Linked DNA regions of Panacibacter ginsenosidivorans. The protein of the gene in region 2 interacts with the protein of the main gene of each other region in a pairwise test. Links are inferred from orthologs where the notes say so. Each region holds a gene or a part of one and is shown on either strand. Other genes may lie near its edges.

What was found.
Region 1: the proteins of sucC (region 2) and sucD interact in binary tests that used the Escherichia coli proteins (3 or more experiments, as listed by UniProt). The link is inferred for Panacibacter ginsenosidivorans from one-to-one orthologs.

What each region holds. Positions count from the first base shown.
Region 1 is NZ_CP042435.1:1,539,243-1,547,025, reverse strand. The notes cover bases 3,421-6,195. They hold sucD (succinate--CoA ligase subunit alpha), read right to left. Parts: upstream 5,357-6,195; coding sequence 4,484-5,356; downstream 3,421-4,483. Other genes in these bases: FRZ67_RS06370 (DUF5686 family protein), read left to right, coding at 5,682-6,195; dprA (DNA-processing protein DprA), read right to left, coding at 3,421-4,232. In the rest of the region: FRZ67_RS06390 (hypothetical protein), read right to left, coding at 1-465; FRZ67_RS06385 (penicillin-binding protein 1A), read left to right, coding at 626-2,992; more of dprA, read right to left, coding at 3,135-3,420; more of FRZ67_RS06370, read left to right, coding at 6,196-7,783. UniProt on the Escherichia coli protein: Succinyl-CoA synthetase functions in the citric acid cycle (TCA), coupling the hydrolysis of succinyl-CoA to the synthesis of either ATP or GTP and thus represents the only step of substrate-level phosphorylation in the TCA.
Region 2 is NZ_CP042435.1:4,982,429-4,991,104, forward strand. Bases 3,659-6,450 are described here. They hold sucC (ADP-forming succinate--CoA ligase subunit beta), read left to right. Parts: upstream 3,659-4,344; coding sequence 4,345-5,556; downstream 5,557-6,450. Other genes in these bases: FRZ67_RS21120 (choice-of-anchor X domain-containing protein), read left to right, coding at 3,659-3,970; FRZ67_RS21130 (hypothetical protein), read left to right, coding at 5,856-6,450. Also shown: FRZ67_RS21115 (choice-of-anchor X domain-containing protein), read left to right, coding at 1-1,652; more of FRZ67_RS21120, read left to right, coding at 1,973-3,658; more of FRZ67_RS21130, read left to right, coding at 6,451-6,515; FRZ67_RS21135 (hypothetical protein), read left to right, coding at 6,660-6,848; FRZ67_RS21140 (globin family protein), read right to left, coding at 7,074-7,631; FRZ67_RS21145 (hypothetical protein), read right to left, coding at 7,643-8,074; FRZ67_RS21150 (choice-of-anchor X domain-containing protein), read right to left, coding at 8,430-8,676. UniProt on the Escherichia coli protein: Succinyl-CoA synthetase functions in the citric acid cycle (TCA), coupling the hydrolysis of succinyl-CoA to the synthesis of either ATP or GTP and thus represents the only step of substrate-level phosphorylation in the TCA.

The DNA of each region.
Region 1 (7,783 bases), 3.4 Mb from region 2 along the record:
GATTTTAAAATTTATTGTAATAATTGTGTCAGTCGTTTGGAAAAATGCAAATGTTTGAGGAGTACTAAGTCCAATGTAATAGCCCAAAGTGTCTTGCTGTCTATTTTTAATTATGCACTGTAGTTCTTCCGGTCTTTTGATTATGCTATATCCTTTGCCTTGTCCTAAAGTGTCTGTCCATTCTACGTAAAATAAATTTTTATCGTAGTCTTCAGGAATCACCTCGAATGTAAGTTTGATTTTTTGTTTTGTTTTAATGCTCAAAGTATTCGTCTGTTCGCAACTAAAAACAACAAAAAAAAATACTATGAAGTTTGCAAGTCGCATATAATTACCGCCAACGTTTGTATTTGCTTTGGCAAAATATTCGCATTCCCTCACGTTTATACCAAAGTTGCTTTTTGTTTTATTATAGAAGATACATTTCGCTGCAAAATAAAATAAATAGCTGTCTTGTTGCTGCATATCATTCCCAACCGTACAAGAGTGCGACGCAACCAAAGCTTCATGCTTATTCCAAAGCCGGGTATCAAAGCTATTTCTTCATTATAAAATGCTAAAGTGCAGCGCGGAATAATATTTGCAAGTAATTAAAACACCTAAATTGCGTTGTTTAAATTTTCGTATGAAAAAGTCTGTAAAAATTCTCTGGCGCGTATTCCTTTTTGGTTTCGGCCTTTTTATATTAATCATACTGCTGGCCAATTTTGGCATATTTGGCAGCATGCCTTCTATTGCTGACCTGCAGAACCCTTCTGCATCACAATCCAGCCAGTTATATGCAGATGATGGTACGCTAATGGGCAAGTATTACCTGGAAGACAGGGTAAATGTGGAATACAAAGACATTAATCCTTACATAGTAAAGGCATTGGTGGCTACAGAAGATGAGCGTTTTTATGATCACAGCGGTATTGACCCACGTTCTTTGGCAAGGGCCTTTTTTTTCCTGGGCAGTAAAGGCGGTGCAAGTACCATAACCATGCAAACGGCCAAGAACCTTTTTACAGAGAACTGGAACACGGGGAACATTTTCCTGCGTATCATACAAAAAGTGAAAGAGTGTATCATAGCAGTTAAGCTGGAAAGGAATTTTACCAAAGACGAGATCGTTACACTCTACCTGAATACTGTTGCTTTTGGTGATAATGTTTTTGGAATACGCAATGCATCAAAAACTTTTTTTGGTAAAGAGCCGGATCGTGTAAGCGTGGAAGAAGCTGCGGTGCTGGTGGGTATGGTTAATGCGCCTACTACGTATAATCCGCGCATTTATCCAAAGAATGCACTGGACAGGCGCAATGTGGTGTTTGAACAAATGGTAAGAAATAATTACCTGTCAGAAGCTGAAGCAACGGACCTGAAACGGAAAAAAATTCAGTTGAATTATAAAAAGCTGGATGAGACAGCAGGCCTTGCACCTTACTTTAGAATGGTAATGGGAGAGGAGTTAAAAAGATGGTGTAAAGAACATAAAAAATCGAATGGTGATAATTATAATCTTTACAAAGACGGGTTAAAAATATACACCACCATTAATCCGCGTATGCAGTTGTATGCAGAAGAAGCAGTTGCCAAACATATGGCTTATATGCAAAAACTTTTGAACCAGCAAAGCGATGTAAAAAGCGGCAGCGTTTGGAAAGAACATGAGAATGTGTTGCAGGCTGCTATGAAACAAACAGACCGCTGGAAGAATATGCAGAAAGCAGGAGTAACAGATGATGATATAAAAAAATCTTTCTATGTAAAAACACCCATGAAAGTTTTTGCATGGAACAACAACCGTTACAAGGATACGGTAATGACGCCCTACGATTCAATCAAGTATCACCGTCAAATGTTGCAGGCAGGTTTTATGGCAATGGATCCTTTAAGCGGTGAAGTAAAAGCATGGGTGGGTGGTATAGATTTCAAGACCTTTAAATACGATCACGTAAACGTTAATACTAAGCGGCAGGTTGGCTCTACTATAAAACCTTTGTTGTACAGCCTTGCCATAGAGGATGCAGGTTTTACACCAGGCACAATGGTAGAGGATGTGCAACAGAATTTTAAAGGTTATGGTATGGTACCGGCTACGGATAAAACATGTACGGGCCGAACGATGCCGATGGCTGAAGCGCTTGCCACATCAAGGAACTGCGCCACTGCTTATATCATGCAGCAGTTGGGTGGAGGCAATGAAGGTGCAAAAAGATTTATAGATTTTCTACGCAACTGCGATGTTTCTTCAAAGCTTGAACCTTATCCTTCTATTGCACTTGGAGCCGGTGAAATTTCTTTGATGGAAATGATGCAGGCTTACAGCATGTTCCCCGGTCGTGGGTTTAATGTTAAGCCCATGTATATAACACGCATTGAAGATAAGAACGGAAATGTGTTGCAGACTTTTACACCGCTGCGTAAAGAAGTGATCAGTGATGTTACCGCATATTCTGTTATCAGTATGATGCAGGGTGTAATGCAGTTTGGTACGGGTCGCCGAATATGGAGTTATGGTGTTACCGGTGAGATAGCCGGTAAAACAGGTACCACCAATGATAACAGCGATGCATGGTTCATGGGGTATACGCCACAGTTACTTTGCGGTGCATGGACGGGTTGCGATGATCGTTTTATTCGTTTCAACAGTACAGCGTTGGGTCAGGGTTCTTCTGTTGCCCTGCCTATCTGGGCCTATTTTTATGCAAAAGCATCAAATGATAAAAATGTAGCGATCGATAAATCATCTGTATTTGCAAAGCCCGATGTTATGGAGAATGATATCAGTTACGATTGGATCAATGATGTACCAACAGATCTTGGTGCAGAGGGTGATGATATTGGTAATGGCAATGCAAAGGATTATGGAGATGAAGTATTACCCCCAATAAAGCAGGAAGATATAAAACCCGAAAGCGAACTGCCCGATACAACAAAAAAAGAAAAATTACCGGATGGGAATGATAAGCCAAAAGCAATAATGCCAAAGAAGCCGGGTATTAAGTAGAATTTTTTTGTGACAGGCTCTTGTATTGCATGGCATCTTCGTTGTGTCACTCACTTGTACGGTTGGCTTTTTGTTGAGCAATAAAAGATGCTGTTTTTTATTAATTCGCACATCTGCCCATTTACATATCTGCACATTGGCTTTATGCCAGTCTGTACATTTTTCCGGGCAAACTTATCAGTACATTTTGCAGTTCAAGACTAAGCATTGATGCAGCGATGGCGCTGCTGCTTAAGCCACTTTTTATAAACAGTTCATCAATATGAACACTGTCTCTTTCTTTCAGAAGGTCAACAATTACTCTCTCATCTGCAGAAAGATCAATAAACAATTCTTTCTGCGCTTTTGCCTTTGCTTTCTTTTTTTGCCAGCCCAACATTTCTATCAGTTGCTGTGCATCGGTCAATAATGTTGCATGTTTTTGTTTAATAAGATAATTGCAGCCTGCACTCTTGCTGTCTGTTGTTTTGCCGGGCAATGCAAATACATCACGGTTATAATTGTGTGCCAGTTCTGCAGTGATCATACTGCCACCTTTTATAGCTGTTTCCACAACAATCGTTGCATCAGCCATACCCGCAACGATCCTGTTACGTTTTGGAAAATTATGTTTATCAGGTTTTGTTTGTTTGATGAATTCTGTAAGCAACCCACCCTGCTGCAGCATTTCTTTTGCCAGTCCTTTATGATGCGATGGATAGATCGTATCAAGCCCATGTGCCAGTACGCCAACAGTAGGTAAATTATTTTGCAATGCAGCTTTATGTGCAATGGCATCAATGCCAAATGCAAGACCACTTAGCACCAATACATTTTCATCTGCAAGATCGGCTACTAATTTTTCTGTTACCTGTTTGCCATAATCTGTGTTATTCCTTGTGCCGATAATGCTGATGATCTTTGTATGATTAAGATCTGCATTGCCGCGGTAATACAGCAGGGCAGGAGCGTCATAACATTTTAATAAACGCTGAGGATAATTTGTATCAGTAATAAAGATGGGTTGTATCTTATACTTCTCAATAAAATCTATTTCCTCCTGTGCCTTTTCGAAATTGTCAAATGCTTTAATAGATTCTGATCTTACTTCACCAATATTTTCTACGGCATTTAATTTTTTGAGGCTCGCTTTAAAAATACTTTCCGCATCTCCAAAATGATCAACCAGTATTTTGGCTTGCACGGCGCCAATATTCGGCACCAACGTTAAGGCTATTTGATATAAGAGATCGTTGGGCATGTTTCCGGTTTGAAATTCTTTATTTGATTGAAGATACTACTGTAAAAGAAAAATACAAACCGCAACGACGCTGAGACGAAGTGATGTTTAATATTTTCTTTGCGCTTCTCTGTCTTTGAGGTTTCAATGTCCAATTGAATTGTTGCTGCACAAGAGTGCGACGCAACAGTTGTTGAGAAAAGTTATAGTGACGGGCTCAAAATAAAAATGGCCGTCTTTACAGACAGCCATTCAATATATTAGTTTATAATTTATTTCTTTAACGCAGCAGCCATTGTTTTACCAATATCTGCGGGGCTGTCAACAACATACAGTCCGCAATCTCTCATGATCTTCATCTTTGCTTCGGCAGTATCGTCAGCACCACCAATAATAGCGCCTGCATGGCCCATCCTGCGGCCCGGAGGCGCAGTTTGCCCGGCTATAAAACCAACAACCGGTTTGGTACCATTTTCTTTTATCCAGCGTGCAGCTTCGGCTTCCATGCCACCACCAATTTCACCTATCATGATGATACCATCTGTATCAGGATCATTCATCAATAATTCAACGGCTTCTTTAGTAGTAGTACCAATGATAGGATCGCCCCCAATGCCAATGGCAGTGGTTATTCCAAGACCTGCTTTTACTACCTGGTCAGCAGCTTCGTAAGTAAGCGTACCTGATTTTGAAACCACACCTATCTTACCGGGTTTGAAAATAAAGCCAGGCATAATGCCAACCTTTGCTTCACCTGCAGTAATAACGCCGGGGCAGTTAGGTCCTATGAGTCGTGTATTTTTTCCCTGCAGATAATTTTTCACTTTCACCATATCCTGTACAGGAATGCCTTCTGTAATACAAACTACAAGCGCAATACCTGCATCAGCAGATTCCATAATAGCATCAGCAGCAAAAGCAGGTGGCACAAATATGATGCTTACATCAGCGCCTGTTGCTTTAACTGCATCAGCCACCGTATTAAATATCGGCCTGTCAAGATGCGTGCCGCCACCTTTACCGGGCGTAACACCACCTACCACATTGGTTCCGTATTCGATCATCTGGCCGGCATGAAAAGTACCTTCCGTACCAGTAAAGCCCTGAACAATTATCCTGGAATTCTTATTAACTAATACTGACATGATGCATTTTTTTCGGTTGCGCAAAAATAGGTGAAAGAGATTAGAGTTTACCTTTTATGGTTTGTAGTTTTTTTGTTCCCGGCATTTGAGTAAGGATTTGGCTTTTGTTGCGTCGCACACTTCATCGTTCTGTTCGTTTATCAGCATATATAAGCAAACTGTGTTAATTTTACGGCCATTTATAAATTCAATATTGTTGTGATACGCAATGCGTCTTATCTTACTGCTCTAAACACCAGCTGCCTTGTTAAACCGCTTGTAATTGTTTGCCGTATGTAAAGAAGCTGATATTCATGTTTTTGAATACAAGTAATTTTGAAATTGTATGGCATTGAAGAAAACGTTAGGAATTATATTGTTACTGTTTGTTGTCGGCATGAATAGTTCTTATGCCCAGGCAAGAATATTAAGAGGCGTAGTGCTGGATAAGCAGAGTGATGAGCCCATTCCGTTTGCTTCTGTTGTTTTTAAGGTAAATGGCAGAGGTGTACTTACCGACTCTCTTGGGCGTTTCGATTTTCAACTAAACACATGGCCTGTTGGCGATACACTTCAGGTACTTAACGTGGGATATAAAATAACCGAGATACCTTTTGCCAACATCAAAGACTCCTCTTCCATTACTGTTTATATAGAAGTATTGCCTTCAAGAAGTGAAGCGATCGTGAAAGTGAAATACAACAGGGCATTGTGGTTCTGGAGAAAAATAATTGCCAGCAAGCCGAAAAATAACCGGACCGTTTATGATAATTATGGTTATGAAGTGTACAACAAATTAGAGCTTGACCTGAATAAAGTAAACAAAGATAAACTCGAAAAGAATTTTGTATTAAAGCCGCTGAAATTTGCGTTTGATTACACAGATACCACCTCTGAAAGGGATCCATTTCTACCTGTGTACCTAACAGAAACGATCTCTGATTATTATTACCAAAAGAAGCCGTTCCGTACAAGAGAAGTTATCAAAGCAACCAATGCCAGCGGGTTTACCAATGAAAGCTGGATGAAACAATTGGGGGCTACCTACCAGAATATAAATGTGTACGATAACCAGATACCTGTTTTCGATAAATCTTTTGTAAGCCCTTTTAGCGATAATGGCGATAATTATTACAATTTTAAACTGCTCGACACACAATACCTCAGCAAACGCAGGCTGGTACATTTGCAGTTCAAGCCAAAACATGTTGGTGAAAATACTTTTGAAGGAGATTGCTGGGTGAATGATACCACATTTGCCATTCAGAAAATTACACTGCGTCCTGCGCTTGACGCCAATATAAATTTTGTTACCGGTTTAACACTGATACAGGAATATAAACTCATCAGCGATTCTGCATGGTTTTTATATAAAGACAAGTTCGTAGTAGACATTGCCCCAACAGGTCAAAATAAATTAGGATTTAAAGGAAGGAAGACCACCACTTACCGGAATGTAATTGTAAACAGTGATTCGGTAACTAATGAATTAAATAAAAGCAAACCAAGTGAAGACATTATATTGGTGCCCAATACACAAAACCTTCCTGATTCTTTCTGGTTACAAAACCGCTTTGAACCGCTTAGTAAAAATGAACAGAATATCTATTCTTTGTTAGATACATTACAGAACAATAAGACATTTATTTTTTATAAAAACTCCGTAGACTTTCTTACTACAGGCACAAAGTATATAGGCAATTATGTTATTGGCCCATGGTATTATTGGCTTTCCGGCAATCGGTGGGAGGGAACAAGGGTGCGTTTTGATCTTGGTACAAACAGAGGCTTCAGCCAGCACTGGAACCTGCATGGGTATCTTGCCTACGGCTTTCAGGACAAAAAATATAAAGGTCTTGGCGAAATAAAATACCAGTTCAGCCGCAAACCATGGAGTTATATAATGGCTTCTTATAAAAGCGATCTTGATAATGGCCAGGTTGTGTATGATCAATTAGGCAGCGATAATATTTTTGCTGTGTTTGCACGTAAACCCAATGTGCCTTATAAGTTTCAGCAGATTAGAGAAAAGAAGCTGGAATATTTTGCAGAAACAAATAAGAGCTTTTCTTTTGGCCTTACTTTATCAAGCAGACAATTTACGCCTTTACTAAACCTTCCGGGTAAAGAATACTTTCCTTCAAAAAATGGAGATCCGCTGAACACTTTTGAAACACGTTTCAAAATTCGTTATGCTTACCAGGAAAGATTCTTGGAAAGTAATTTTGACCGCAGCAGTTTTGGCAGTGAATATCCTATTCTTCAATTGATATATACACACGGTTTTAGTGGCATACTCAACAGCAGTTATGATTACAACAGAATTGACTTCAACATATCAGATTATTTAAAAATCGCGCCTTACGGAAGTCTGCGTTATAATTTATTTGCAGGAAAAGTTTTTGGCACATTACCTTACCAGATGCTGGTGCATCAACCGGGTAATGA
Region 2 (8,676 bases):
CTTTACGCGATGATGGTAGTGGAGATGATAAAGTTGCAGGAGATGGTGTTTACACAACGAAAATTTTTACTGATGTAAAAGAATTCAGGAAACTGGCTATTGAAATGCTAAAAGAAACTATTAAAAATAAATGGCAACCTTTATTTGTTGACCGTGAATTCAAGGCAAGTACACTCTGCGATGTAAATCCTTTTAGCGAAACAAAGTTTGATAACAATGAACCTGTTTCAATTGTAAATCTTACAACTGCTGGTGAAACAGTACAGATTGGAAAGGTTAGACAAAACAGTATTTTTCTTACTGATGTTTCTGTAGTTGAAGATCCTGCCAGAACATGGAATTTTTGTACACAAACAGGTAATATAAATGGTGCGTGGACTTTTAAAACACTCATGAAAAACCTTGCGACCCAGATACCCTCGCAACCTGCATCAGATCAAGCTGTTTCAGATTTTGTAAAGAGCTGGCTGAATAGCTGGGCAAGACAGAAAATTATTAACAGTGATACAGTTCCGGCAAGAAAACTCGTGAATGAAAAAATCCTGAATCCGTGGCTAGACAAGAGTAAAGCCGCAGGTAATGTAGATGGATTTCTTGATATGCGTTTTGCTCCTTTTAAATTAACAGCAATTGTAAACCGTTTTGACCTGCGAGAGCGTGCAAGCGGAATACCTGCAGGAGAAGGAAGAATGATATTCTGCCTTATTAATTCAGATTGTTCAAAGGCAGAAGATTTTACACTAATTTTTGAATATGGTATCAACAAACCAGATGTGTGTGATTCTTTGCGTAACTGGGCTACACAATGGTATAATCTAAAAGATCTTACTTTAGGAAGCCCTGAATACTTGACGGCATTACAAAAAATAACAGACCAGTTTACGCTTTGCGGCACAAATCCTAATAAAACAAATCAAAGCTGCATTGATGCTGTAAGAACAAATGAAGTTGCTTTGGCATCTTCAGATGCAACACATCCACCAAGATGGGAGTTCAGGGAATTTGGATTAAACCCACATTCGCATGCATTGGTGCAAAAAACAGTTAGCCAGGCACCGGCAGATAAATACAATGTACAAATTGATAATACCGATGTTGAACGTATGGTAAAATTTATAAATGAAAATGATTCCCTTATTGATGTAGAAAATTATAATGTACCTGATGTTTATGATAGTTTTCCATTTCTTGCAGGTAAATCAACCATACTTGATACACCTATAGGCCTGCCAACAAAGCCCTATCATTGGGATGGTGTAGAGAATAATAAGACTGCCGCATTTATAAAATCAACAACAACGCGTCATGTCTTTTCTAGAAATGTTTGTAGCGGTTGTCATGCCGGAGAGGTACAAACTTTCTTCACACATGTAGATCCTGTCTTTTTTGGAACCCAGGCAACGCTTTCAGGTTTTCTAACAGGTAAGGCTGGTAGAGGAGGAGCTATTGATTCAGATGGAGATTCTACTAACGATGTATTCAAGGTAAAAGATGCAGCGAACCGCGGAACCACAACCCAAGACAGGTTTCATACTTTCAGCGATATCAAAAGACGAGCCATGGATTTAAAACAGGTGGCAACTACTGCATGTGCAACAGTATTCTCTTTGCGGAATAATCTGATGTTTCACCCGGTAGGCGCTGTTCATTAATATTTATAATATTATCAATTCAAACCGTTCATAAAGCGAACGGTTTTTTTATGCCGGTCTGTAAAATAAAAATTAGGCTTTTGTTGCGTCGCACACTTCGGCATCTTATTCGTTAATGAACAGTTCGAATACGAAAAGTAATTCTATAATTTAAAATAAAATACCACATATATATTATGAAATAAAAATTCGAAATCCCTTTTAAAATGTATTATATTGTAGTACTTTTATCGTATACACCAGCTTGATCCATACCTCCCTGATATACCGCTAATTTTTAACCGGAAAAACTTTTTCAACTTACCTCAAATAAAAAACTTATGGGACCTTCAAAACAAATCTTCACGCTAGCCATTTCTGCTGCTATTATTTTATTATCACTTTCCTGGAACAGAAACAACAAAAAAGACCAACAGCAAAATAATAGTTCTTCGTATGATGCATTTTTTTCGTCGAGGCGTGCTGCAGCAGATTTTTCGGATTTTGATGCCGGCATAACAAATGAATTTGATTGGGCATACAATTTAAGTAATCCTAAAAAAATACCACCTGCAGATGATGTAATGGTGCAACGCATACCCGGAGATAATTTTCATATACTCGTGATGGCGGTGTATGCAAATGCTTCGTTCAGGGAAAAATTTGTAACCATCAACAATGGGGGAGAAGATGTAGTCTTGAGAGACGATGGAACAGGTAATGATAAAGTTGCCGGTGATGGTGTATATACCGCTAAAATCTATACAGATGTAAAAGAATTCAGGAAGCAGGCCCTGAGCATGTTGAAAGAAACGATCAAAGATAATTGGGAGCCGCTTTTTGTTGACAGGGAATTTAATTACAGCAAAGCCTGCGATACAAATCCATTTAGTGAAATTAAATTTGATAACAATGAAGCCGTATCAATAAGTAATCTTACTGCGGCACCGGCTGGTAGCACTACTTTAGATAAGGTTAGAAATAACTGTATCTTTCTTACAGATCTTTCTGTAGTGGAAGACCCAACACGCACGTGGAATTGTTGTACACAAACGGGGAATGTGGATGGTCCCTGGACCTTTAAAACATTAATGAAAAACCTGGCAACACAGGATCCTTCTCAACCTGCTTCAGACCAAACCGTTTCGGATTTTGTAAAAGCCTGGTTGAATAGCTGGGCCGTACAAAAAATAATTAATGAAGATACTGTGCCTGCAAGAACATTGGTGAATGATAAAATTTTAAATCCTTGGCTTGCAAAAAGCCTTGCCGCAGGTAACCCGGAAGGTTTTCTTGATATGCGTTTTGCACCCTTTAAATTAACTGCAATTGTAAATCGGTTTGATCTTAGAGAAAGAGCTTCAGGTATTCCGGCGGGTGAAGGAAGGATGATCTTTTGCCTGATAAATGCTGATTGCACCACTGCTGAAAATTTCACTACCATCTTTGAATATGGCATTAATAAGAAAGATGTTTGTGATTCTTTGAAAAGCTGGGCAACACAATGGTTTAAACTAAAGGATCTTACATTAGGCTCTTCACAATATCTTTCGGCTTTGCAGGCTATCACAGACCAATTTACACTTTGCGGGTCTAATCCTAACCGGACGCATCAAAGCAGCATAGATGCGGTGCGTACCAATGAAGTTGCGCTTGCTGCCACAGATCCTCCCCGTTGGGAGTTCAGGGAATTTGGTTTAAATGGAAATGTGCATGCGCTTGTTCAAAAAACCGTGTCGCAAATACCTGCAGACAGGTATAATGCACAAATTGATAATGCTGATGTGGAACGCATGGTGAAATTTGTCAATGAAAATTCTGCAGGAATAGACAGTGACGCATATGAGGTACCAAATATTTATGATGGATTTGCCTTTCTCGGTGGTAAATCGACGATACTTGATACACCTGTGGGTTTGCCCACAAAACCTTACCATTGGGATGGCGTAAACAATAATAAATCAGTTGCATTTATATCCACCACTAAAACAAGGCATATATTTTCAAGAAATGCCTGTTCCGGTTGCCATGCCGGCGAAGTGCAAACATTCTTTACACATGTAGATCCTGTATTTTTTGGAACAGCAGCAACACTCTCAGGGTTTCTTACCGGAACGGCTGGCAGAGGCGGTGCAGTTGACGCAGATGGTAACCCGAGTAACGATGCTTTTAAAGTAAGAGATGCCGCCAACAGGGGTAATGGCACAGAGCGTTTTCATGTTTTTAATGATATAAAGCGAAGAGCAACAGATTTAAAACAGGTCGCCACTACTACCTGCACAACGGTATTTTCTTTAAGAAATGAATTAATGTTTCATCCTGTGGGTGCTGTTCATTAATAGAAGAGCTACAGAGAAAGATATTACAATAATGATTTGATGGTCTGTTGATTTGCTGGTATCAAAAAAACATTATGTTCTAAAAGCGTATTGAATTTTTTGGTACCAGCTTTGTTTTTTATGGCATCATCCCTTGCGTCGCACTCTTGTACTGAAGAGCATGAATCGACAGCATAACCTTTCTTATTCACGATTGACGAATAAAATTCCGAACGCACAAGGGAGTGACACAACCTGCGATGCCACATGTACTTCAGCCCGTATTCAAATAATATATCACAAACTGATACCTGTTCTTGTTTCTTCTTGCCTGAAACTTGGCTCTTGTAACTTGACTCTTTTCCTCCTATCTTCGCCATCAAATTTTTATACACATGAACCTACACGAATACCAGGCAAAAGAACTGCTGAAAAAATACAATGTGCCCGTTCAGGAAGGCATTGCGGTGGATAATGTTATGAGTGCCGAAGAGGCTTATCGCCAAATGAAAACACAAACAGGCAATAGCTTTGCCGTAGTGAAAGCGCAGATACATGCAGGTGGCCGTGGTAAAGGAAAGATTGTAGGCTCTGAACAACGTGGCGTGGCCGTGGGCAAAAGCCTGGAAGATATTGATACCATTGCAAAGAATATTTTGGGACATACACTGGTTACTATTCAAACAGGACCTGCAGGAAAAAAAGTAAATAAGATATTAATCGCACAGGATGTTTATTATCCCGGTCCAAATCCTGTAAAAGAATTTTACCTGTCTATATTATTGGATCGTGCAAAAGGTCAGAATGTAGTTATGTACAGCACCGAAGGTGGTATGAACATTGAAGATGTGGCGCATGATACCCCCGAGAAAATATTTAAAGAATGGGTTCACCCCGGCGGTGGGTTGCAGGGTTTCCAGGCAAGAAAGATTGCATTCAATCTGGGGCTTACCGGTGAAGCATTTAAAAACTGTGTAAAGTTTGTGACCAATCTTTATAACGCATATGTTGGTTTGGATTGCAGCATGCTCGAAATAAATCCTTTGTTCAAAACAAGTGATGAAAAGATAATAGCAGTCGATTGTAAAATGAACCTTGATGAGAATGCATTAATGCGTCATCCCGATCTTGCTGCTATGCGTGATGTAACAGAAGAAGATCCAACAGAAGTAGAAGCTGGTCAATACAATCTGAATTTTGTAAAACTGGATGGCAATGTGGGTTGCATGGTAAATGGTGCGGGTCTTGCAATGGCAACTATGGATATGATCAAACTAAGTGGTGGCGAGCCTGCCAACTTTCTTGATGTAGGCGGTAGTGCGAATGCACAAACAGTGGAAGCTGGTTTTCGCATCATCATGAAAGACCCGAATGTAAAAGCAATTCTTATAAATATTTTCGGCGGCATTGTGCGTTGCGACCGTGTTGCAGCAGGTGTTATTGAAGCATACAACAAACTTGGCAATATCAATATTCCAATCATTGTTCGCTTGCAGGGCACCAACGCAGAAGAGGCTAAGAAGCTGATTGATGAAAGTGGTTTAAAAGTGCAAAGTGCAATACTGTTAAGCGAGGCAGCAGATCTTGTAAAAAAGGCAGTGGCATAAAAGAAAAGAAACTATTATTCCAATTATTTATAAACGCTCACACGAAAACATGTTGAGCGTTTTTTATGAACCATGCTGAAGAATAAACAGGAAGCTTTTGTAGCGTCGCACACTTGTATTATTGGAAGAAAAGCAACAAGGGTAACAATCCAGGATATGTCATTTCAATTTAACAACCGAAACAATATTTAATAACTATAAAGGACTTCTCAGGAAGTAGCAGTATTATGAAAATATTTAACTATTTCATTTCTATATATTAGTTTTATTAATAGACCTTCAGAGTAAAATATTTTTGTATGAAGCATGCACTACAAAATATCTCTTTACCTCTTACCGTATTTATTTTGTTGGTATCCTGTAATAGTAATAACACTAATGCAAAAAATAATATCGGAATTAATAACACTGAGTCGCTAAAGCCTTCAGCACCTTATCATCTTGATATTCCAACAGGGTGGACGACTGAGCAAATGCTTTTTCCGATTGACTTTGCACCACAAATAACATATACAGGAATAGAAGACCTTCGCTTTACCCATGGATGGGGAGATGTAGCCAGCGATGAACATTGGACATATGCTTTTCTATGGTGGCTTGACGGGAAGCCTTTAATCGATGCAAATATTTTACAGGAAAACCTTAATGCATATTATTCCGGTCTTGTAAAAAGAAATATTATCCAAAGAACTATTCCGGCTTTCAAGGTTGTGCCAACAATAGCAACAATTACAAAAGCGCCAACAATGCAAGGCGATACGGCAACATACAGCGGTACAATAAAAATGCTCGATTATATAGCACAAGTACCTATTATTTTAAATTGTTTGGTGCATATAAAAAATTGTACAACAAAAAATAATACTGCAGTTTTCTTTGAAATATCTCCCAAGCCTCATGAGCATGCAATATGGCAACAGCTGAATAAATTAAACGATGATATTAAATGCAGCGAATAATTATTCAATATTTAAAACTGCTTAATTCGTAGAAACAACACTACAGAAAATTCATAGCATCTTTTATTTTTTTTAAAATATAAATAACTTTACTTGCATAACGATAAACCGAAAATCCATTATTCCATTTAAAAATCCTGTAACATGGTACTTACCGATTACCTGTTTCAGCAATGCCTGCGGACACACAATCTAATAAACGGAAATGCTGCGAGGAGACTGACATTGCTTATTATAGATGAAAAGATAAAAGAGCTTGAACAGCAGCCTTACGATTTTACAAAACGCATTTCCGAATTAAAGAAAATGAAAGATAATATGGAGCCTGTATAAAGCCGGCCTTCATTTACTATAAGGATTTTCAGGTGCCCAATTGTATAATTACTATGCAGCATTCTTGCGTCGCACACTTGTACTTGCACATCCTTATGCGTAGTGTTTATCTTGAAATCATGTGATGTAAATAAAGGAGTTTTAAAGTAATCCGTTATAGGTCTTGCATCAAAAAAAAGAATACCCTTTTGAGTATTCTTTTTTATTGATGTTTGTTTTCCAAAATTACATTTGAACAACCTGTGTTCTCAACGTTTCAACAATTGCGCCGACTCTTGCTATAAGATAATCAGGCAGTCCATTTTTTGTTGCACCGGCTACAAGGTCAACAATAAACTGATCAAAGTCATCGTCAGCAGCCTTGGCAGCCATTCTTGGGTTCTTTGCAGGATCATGTGCTTCAATCATACTTAAACCAGTGTAGGTATAATCTTTAGCGCCTGTAGCAACACAAAAGAAGTCTGTAAGATTTTTACTTAATTCCTGGAAACCACTTAAGTCACCGGCTGTAACTTCTGCAAGTAACACACTGAAATATGGATTAAGTTCAGGATCAGCTGCGATAACAAAAATGGTGCTGTCAACAACGGAACGAATGCCTAATCTTCCCTGTTCAATTTTTACAGAAGCATCTACCGGATCTGTAACAAGTGTGGTGCCACCTAATGAATCATACAAAGTCATAGCGGCAGGTGGAGGGTTGTTATCATCTTTGTTACAAGCAGTTAAAAAAGATGCGAATGCAACAACACAGGATAATACTACAACAGATACTCTTTTCATATTTATGAATTTTAATTAAAAAGGTTAGTTACCGAGTTATAAATTTTTGATGTAAAAGAACCAGCTGCGACAGGGCAACCACTTTGCAATTCTTCTTTGCTTGGCATATATCTTACTGCATTGTAATGAAGCGTAGAACGCATACTATTCAATATATCATCAGCGTTTGCTTTTATAGGGTAAAATGTAAAAACAGCTGTTCCCGATTTTTCATTACATAATACATGATCAACACCTTTTTGATTGTACAACCATGCAGTAACAGTGTTTGCATCTGTTTTGTCAATGGGTTGTTTAAAATCAAAACGGGCCATGATCTTTGTATTAGCTGTAGGAGCTTTAGGCTTCATAACCATATAAATGTGTATAGCTAAAACGGATGCCAGTAAAAGAATTGTTGATAAACTGATCCACAACATCTTTTTGAATTTGTGTTTTGTCATACCTGAATTTTATTGATGAACATTTAGCTCTGAATTATTTACGGTATTTGATTCATCATGGTTTTGAAGAAAATACTTTTTTGTAAAAGTTATTTTTGTAATAAATAAAAGAAGTTATTAAGTGAAGTATGAAACATACAAAAGGAATCAAGCTGATTCCTTTTTATAAAATATAGTATCTGGGTATTCGATAAAGAATATGAACTTGAATAAATGCTCAATACATTTTAAGCAGCACAAGTGAGTGACACAACGAAGATGCCAATGGTGATGAGGCCAGTATAAAAAAACCTTCGAATTTATTTCGTAGCCGAGATAAATTCGAAGGTTATAGAAAATGTAGCTCCTGTTTTTATTAATGCACTGCGTGTACTGGTTGGAACATGAGTTCATTCTTTAGTGCAAACACACCGGTACAAGGAGGTGTTAATGCAAAATCTTTCAGGTCTTTGGCACGCCGCAGAATATCATTAAACATTCTAACCCCGTTTAATGTGCTTCCCCTAAGAGCCGCATCTCTTACCATCATACTGTCATTGTTGGGGTTATTATCAAAATCAATAGCACCGCCTCTTCCTGCTTTACCAGCCAGGAAGCCAGAA